2 regions of the Brucella sp. BE17 genome follow, and region 2 is predicted to be linked to the other one. Evidence: riboswitches for the same ligand, from Rfam matches in the RefSeq annotation. Region 2 holds a riboswitch; the other holds the start of a gene.

Region 1 (3,402 bases), 630 kb from region 2:
CAGTGCGGCACGGCGTGCTTCACCGCCCGAAAGGTGATCCGGCTTTTCCTCGCCGCTCAGCCCCAGATGCTCGAGAAGATAGGTGACCCGGTGCGGATCATCCGCCGGACCAAGCCCTGCCTCGACATAGGTCCGCACATTGGCAAAGCCGTCCATGTCCGGCATCTGCGGCAGATAACGCACGGTGGCACCCGGATGACGGAACATTTCGCCCGAGGTCGGCTCGACCATGCCGGCGGCAATCTTGAGCAAGGTAGACTTGCCAGAGCCGTTACGCCCGACCAGCGCGATGCGGTCGCCCTCGCTTACCGAAAGATTGGCATCCTCAAGAAGAGGGGTGCCGCCAAAGGTGAGCTGTATCTGGTCGAGCCGTAGAAGCGGAGGAGCCATGGTTCTCTTCAATAAAGGATTGAAATTTTGCCCTGCTTGTCGGCGACAAAAGTCATTCTGTCAAATGGATCGGTAAAAGAGCGCAAAAAAAGACAGGCCGGAAAAACCCGGCCTGTCCTTTATAACAGCAATAAAGCCTGACTTACTGGCAAGGTGCTTCGTAAGTGCGACCATAGTTATCGCGGTAACGGCAGTACTGGACGCCGTTGCGCGTCTGGGATGCACCGAGAAGCGTACCGGCGACACCGCCGATTGCTGCACCGGCAAGAGCGCCGCGACCGCTGCCGCCAATTGCACCACCGGCAAGAGCGCCGAGGGCTGCACCGCCGACACCATAGCCAGCCGTACGCTTTTCATTGGTCGTGCATGCTGCAGTCGAGAACGCGAGCACGGCGGCAATTGCAATCATGGAAAGACGTGATTTCATGAGACAATCTCCTATCTAGAGTTTCAAAAACACCGGCTTTGCGTCCCCAAGTTCGGCGTAAAGCAGATGACCCGCTTAGCCCATTTACAATACGTTTCGCCCGCAGACGTCAAGCATTTTCAGGCCTCGGTATGAGCGGTGCATTACCGTGACAACCCCACATCAAGGTTCGCTACAAGTATCGCTATTCCAGAACGCATCGAAACGCAAAGCGTTCCATCGACTATATTGGACACCGTCCATGAAGAGCCGAACGGCAAGGTCACATTGTCTAACGGCCACTCCGCATTTGTGATCGAAAGACCGTCGACATCAGTAAAGTTCACGACGCTGAACAATGCTCCGTCCGGCAGATCAAAAGAATGACGTCCAGGCAGCAGGGGCCATGCTTCTTCGCTACCACTGGAAAGGAAAATGTTTCGTCCTTTCCGGGCCTGAGCAGTCGCCAAGGTGAGATGGAGCAGGGTGTGATCGGTGCGTGCGCCGCCAAAAGCCCCGCATAAGATCACGCGCGTCGCGCCAAGCGAATAGGCTTCATTAAGGGCAAGTTCACCGTCCGTCATGTCCTTGGCTGGTGAAAAGGTCTTTTGGGGCACATGCATATAGTGCTGCCTAAGCGACGGCGACGCTGAATCGAAATCGCCGAGCCATAATTCCGGTTCGACGCCGAGTTCCGCAGCGTGGCGGATACCACTATCGGCAGCCAGAAAACGCGCGCCTGTAATCTGTTGCCGAAGGCGCTCGGTCACGGCGAGATCGCCGCCGAGGAGAATGACAAATGTGCTCATAAGCTGCTCATAACATGAGAAAATTAACCCTGAAAGAGCAGCCTGTATTCTGTGCACGGCTCTTGCTCTTGCCCTGCCTCCGTTTTATGCTCTCAGAAATTCTAACGGGGTGCCTTCTGCAAATGCGGGTGGCTGAGAGGCGAAAACCAACCCGAGGAACCTGATCCGGCTCGTACCGGCGGAGGGATTTAGATGCTGCCATGCGACACAACGCCAAAAAGTTGCGGGCTTTTACGAAGGATTGCATCGCAATCCAGAGTAGCGCTACTTCCTTTCAAACGCGATGAAAGGACTATCCTGATGCGGCTCTTATCCTTGCTGGCTCTTTCCTTCTCGGCAGCCATTGCCTTTTCTTCTGCCGCACAGGCAAAGGACAAGCTGACCGTCTATACCTATGACAGTTTCATTTCCGAATGGGGACCAGGACCCAAGGTCAAGGAAAACTTCGAGAAGGACTGTAACTGCGAGGTGGAATGGATCGCTTCCGCCGACGGCGTCGCCCTTCTCAACCGCCTCAAGCTGGAGGGCAGAAACACCATCGCAGATATCGTGCTTGGCCTTGATGTCAATCTTCTGACGGAAGCGCGTGCTTCTGGATTTTTTGCGCCAAGCGGTATTGATCTGGGCAATATCAGTGTGCCGGGCGGGTTCAAGGACGATATTTTTGTACCCTTTGACTATGGTTATTTCGCCGTGGTCTATGATTCAGATAAACTGCCCGATCCACCGCAAAGCCTCAAGGAACTGGTTGAGGGCGACGCTTCGCAAAAGATCGTGTTGCAGGATCCGCGCACGTCGACACCGGGGCTTGGCATGCTTTTATGGATGAAAGCGGTTTATGGCGACAAGGCTGGCGAGGCATGGGAAAAGCTTCAAAAACGTGTTCTGACCGTCACACCGGGCTGGTCGGAGGCATACGGACTTTTCACGCGTGGCGAGGCACCGATGGTGTTGTCCTATACGAGTTCGCCCGCCTATCACCTCATTGCCGAAAAGACCGACCGCTACAAGGCACTGGTGTTTCCCGAGGGGAGTTATCTTCAGGTTGAGCTTGCCGCCCAGACGCTCACGGGTGCGAAAAACCCGCTGGCGCAAAGATTTCTTACTTTTATGACCGGACCGGGCTTCCAGGATGTAATCCCTGAAACCAACTGGATGTTTCCGGCAGGCAAGATGTCCACGCCGTTGCCATCTGCTTTTGAAGCATTGCCCAAACCGGAAAAGACCCTCATCATCCCCTCCGACGAAGTGGCAGAACATCGCCGTGTCTGGGTGAGCGAATGGCTGACAGCGACTAGCCGATGACGGCAATGCCAACTGAATATGGCGCATCATCCCTGACCAAGATGAAACCCCTGGCAGGGGTATTGGCGCTGGCCTTTCTGGTCATACTCGGCGCGGGCGCACTCCTCGCACTGGCTTTTGAAGCAGGCCATGGCAATTTCGAGGCGAGCAGCAATTTCGATACCTATCTCTGGCGCATTGCCCGCTTCACCGTCCTTCAGGCTATCATCTCCAGTCTGCTTTCTGTTGCTTTCGCAATACCAGTTGCGCGCGCGCTTCATGCCGAAACCCGCTTTCCCGGACGCGGACTGATCCTGCGCCTTTTTGCCTTGCCACTCGCCCTGCCCGCCCTCGTGGCGGTACTGGGTATCACCAGCATCTACGGGCGCAATGGCTTTTTCGCCCATATTTCGGATGCAGCCGGGCATCCGCTTCAGCCTGATATCTATGGCATTACGGGCATCTTGATCGCGCATGTCTTCTTCAACATGCCGCTTGCAGTGCGTTTCATCC
Region 2 (3,402 bases):
GCCTGCGCATCCTCGACCATGCGAATGATCTGCGAAATCACCATGTCGCGACCAACCTTGGTGGCGCGGAAGGAAAAACTGCCCGTTTTGTTGATCGTGCCGCCGACGACATTGGCACCCTCAGCCTTTTCCACCGGAACCGGCTCGCCGGTGATCATCGCTTCATCGACAAAGGACGAACCTTCGATCACCTCGCCATCGACCGGAACTTTTTCGCCCGGACGCACCTGCACAATGTCACCGGCCCGCACATCATCCAGCGCTACATCAACAGTCTCGCCATTGCGAACAACACGCGCTGATTTTGCCTGCAAGCCAACCAGACGGCTGATCGCGGCACTGGTGCGACCCTTGGCGCGCGCTTCAAGATAACGTCCCAGCAGGATGAGTGTGACAATAACGGCTGCGGCTTCGAAATAGACATTGACCGTGCCGTCCGGCAAAAGGCCGGGCGCAAAGGTGGCTACCACCGAAAAGCCCCATGCGGCGAGCGTTCCCACCACCACAAGCGAATTCATATCAGGAGACCCGCGCAAAAGGGTGGGAATACCCTTCCTGAAAAAGCGCAGGCCCGGCCCAAACAGCACCAGAGTGGTGAGCACAAATTGCAGATACCAGCTATTTTGCATGCCCAGCGTGTCCATGACAAACATGTGCATGGCCGGAATCAGGTGCGACCCCATTTCCAGAATGAAAACCGGCAGTGTCAGGATAGCCGCAAGTAAAACGCTCTTTTTAAGCTCACTCGCTTCGGCGTCGCGCTTTTCGCTTTGCGTAACAGGAGCTGCTGGCTGCGTGTCATCGCTTAAAGATCGCGCTTCATAGCCCGCTTTTTCGACAGCGTGAACAAGGTCTGAAATTGCAACCTGACCCGAAAGTTCGACATGGGCGCGTTCGGTTGCCAGATTAACGTTTGCCTGTGTGACGCCGGAGACGGCACTGAGCGCCTTTTCGACCCGGCCGACACAGGAGGCGCAACTCATGCCCTCGATTGCGAGATCAACACTTGATGATGGCACATCATACCCGGCCTTGCGAATGGCTTCGACCACGGCAGGCATATCGGGCGTATCTTTGAATGTCACGTCCGCCTTTTCGGTGGCAAGATTGACCGAGACCTTACCCACCCCCGGCACCTGGCTCACAGCTTTTTCAACCGTGGAGACACAGGACGCGCAATGCATACCTTCGACGGGAACCGCAAAATGCAGGCTTTTCGGATAGGTGGACGTGTTCATGATCGGTCCTCAAATAACAATGCTTGATACTAAATAAGGCTTCCCACCGTGGGAAGGTCAAGCCTTGATGTTGATGAAACACGCATGGCTTGACCCCTTGTTCATTCCGGCCTATGCATGGAGCCACAAAATTCGTTGGGGTGCCTTTGCAAGAGGGCTGAGAGACGCGGTTACGCGTTAACCCATTGAACCTGATCCGGGTAATACCTGCGTAGGGAACGGAGTTTGGCACGTCTGGCGCGGAGAAATACACCCTCCATGGGGAATTCCCCAAAGCCGTTCATGGCGTCTCATCTTTCCGTTCGGAATGAGAGACGACAAAATGGACTTTAGACAAAACCTCTCCCGAACATCGACAATACCGATATGCTTGACTATTGCCGGTTCGGATTCGGGCGGCGGTGCGGGCATTCAGGCCGATCTCAAGACATTTTCAGCGCTTGGCACCTATGGCGCAAGCGTGATTACCGCTATCACCGCGCAGAACACCCTTGCCGTAACCGCCGTTCACGATGTACCTGCCGATATCGTCAGCGCCCAGATGAAGGCCGTACTGGACGATCTTGACGTCGCAGCCATCAAGATCGGGATGGTGTCAGTCCCTGCCACTATTCAAGCGATTGCCGAGGGCTTGAACCGCTTTTCCGGTTCAGTCGTGCTTGACCCGGTGATGGTTGCAAAATCTGGCGACCGGCTATTGAGCGAAGCCGCGATTTCGACCTTACGCGAAAAACTGATCCCACTTGCAACCGTGCTTACGCCCAACAGGCCGGAGGCCGCCTGTCTGCTTGATGTGAGCCTTGCCATCAATGACGACGAGGCGGAGGCGCAGGGCTTTGCCCTGCTCGGTCTTGGCGCGAGCGCCGTGCTCATGAAAGGCGGACATGCGGAAGGCGACACCTGCACCGATCTGCTGATCCGCGACGGTCAGCCCACGCTGCGGCTCGAAGCGCCGCGCATCGCCACCAAAAACACGCATGGCACCGGCTGCACGCTATCCTCAGCCATCGCGGCCGGATTGGCCAAGGGGCTACCGCTCGATGAGGCTTTACGTGACGCACACGACTATCTGCACCAGGCCATTCTTGCCGCCGATCATTTGCAGGTCGGTTCCGGTCACGGGCCGGTGCAGCATTTTCACAATCTCTGGGAGCACGCATGATGCGCGTCACCATTATCGGGGCCGGGGTTGCGGGTCTTGCCTGTGCTGCTGAGTTTAGCGATCACGGCCATGCCGTCACAGTGATCGCCAAAAGCACGGAAATCGGTTCGGACAGTTGTTCGTGGTTTGCGGGCGGCATGCTGGCACCTTGGTGCGAGGGCGAAAGCGCTGAAGAGCCGGTGGTGCGGCTCGGACAGGAGGCAATTTCGTGGTGGGAGCGCCATGTCTCGACGCTCAAGCGTAAGGGAACGCTCGTCATCTCGCATACCCGCGATGCCACCGAATTACGCCGCTTTGCCCGCCGCACGGAAAACTTTGAAACCATCGATGAGACATTGATTGGAACGCTGGAGCCGGACCTTGCAGGACGCTTTCGCCAAGGTCTGTTCTTTGGCGATGAAGCCCACCTCAATCCACGCAAAACCTTGATCGAACTGGCCGGGGGGCTGCAAGCAAAGGGCGTCACTTTCCATCTCGGAACCGATGCCAAAGAAAAAGACATCAACGCCGATATTATTGTCGATGCGCGTGGGCTTGCAGCGCGTGACCAGTTGCAGGACTTGCGTGGGGTGAAGGGCGAAATGCTGGTCGTTCGCTCGCCCGACATCAATTTTTCGCGGCCCGTGCGGCTCCTGCACCCGCGTATTCCGCTCTATATCGTGCCGCGCGGTGACGGCATCCACATGATCGGCGCGACGATGATCGAAAGCGACGCGCAGAGCCACATTTCCGTACGCTCCACGCTTGAAATGCTGAGCGCGGCTTACGCGCTGCATCCGGCCTTTGGTGAGGCGGAAATTCTCGAAACCGGCGTCGATGCCCGCCCGGCCTTTGCCGACAACCTGCCACGCGTGCGCAAGCGCGGCAACACCATCTATGTCAACGGGCTTTACCGGCACGGATTTCTGCTTTCGCCTGCGGTAGCACGCATGGCCGTTGAAGCGGCAACAGCGCCTGAAAAGCACCCCGAATTTCTGGAGGAACTGGCATGACCATTATTCT

Evidence for each region. Region 2 has a riboswitch for thiamine pyrophosphate ahead of thiD (bifunctional hydroxymethylpyrimidine kinase/phosphomethylpyrimidine kinase). Riboswitches for the same ligand answer to the same signal wherever they lie in the genome.
Region 1: it holds a riboswitch for thiamine pyrophosphate, as region 2 does, so the genes downstream of both, thiB (thiamine ABC transporter substrate binding subunit) here and thiD (bifunctional hydroxymethylpyrimidine kinase/phosphomethylpyrimidine kinase) in region 2, are expected to answer to the same signal.

What each region holds. Positions count from the first base shown of each region.
Region 1 covers NZ_CP154467.1:1,641,805-1,645,206, forward strand. The annotation lists gene AAIB41_RS08000 (ABC-F family ATP-binding cassette domain-containing protein) at 1-390, opposite strand, end outside; gene AAIB41_RS08005 (glycine zipper domain-containing protein) at 533-817, opposite strand; gene AAIB41_RS08010 (thiamine diphosphokinase) at 961-1,605, opposite strand; TPP riboswitch at 1,701-1,810, shown strand; gene thiB (thiamine ABC transporter substrate binding subunit) at 1,906-2,910, shown strand; gene thiP (thiamine/thiamine pyrophosphate ABC transporter permease ThiP) at 2,907-3,402, shown strand, end outside.
Region 2 covers NZ_CP154467.1:2,272,009-2,275,410, reverse strand. The annotation lists gene AAIB41_RS11005 (heavy metal translocating P-type ATPase) at 1-1,238, opposite strand, end outside; TPP riboswitch at 1,365-1,473, shown strand; gene thiD (bifunctional hydroxymethylpyrimidine kinase/phosphomethylpyrimidine kinase) at 1,561-2,400, shown strand; gene thiO (glycine oxidase ThiO) at 2,400-3,392, shown strand; gene thiS (sulfur carrier protein ThiS) at 3,389-3,402, shown strand, end outside.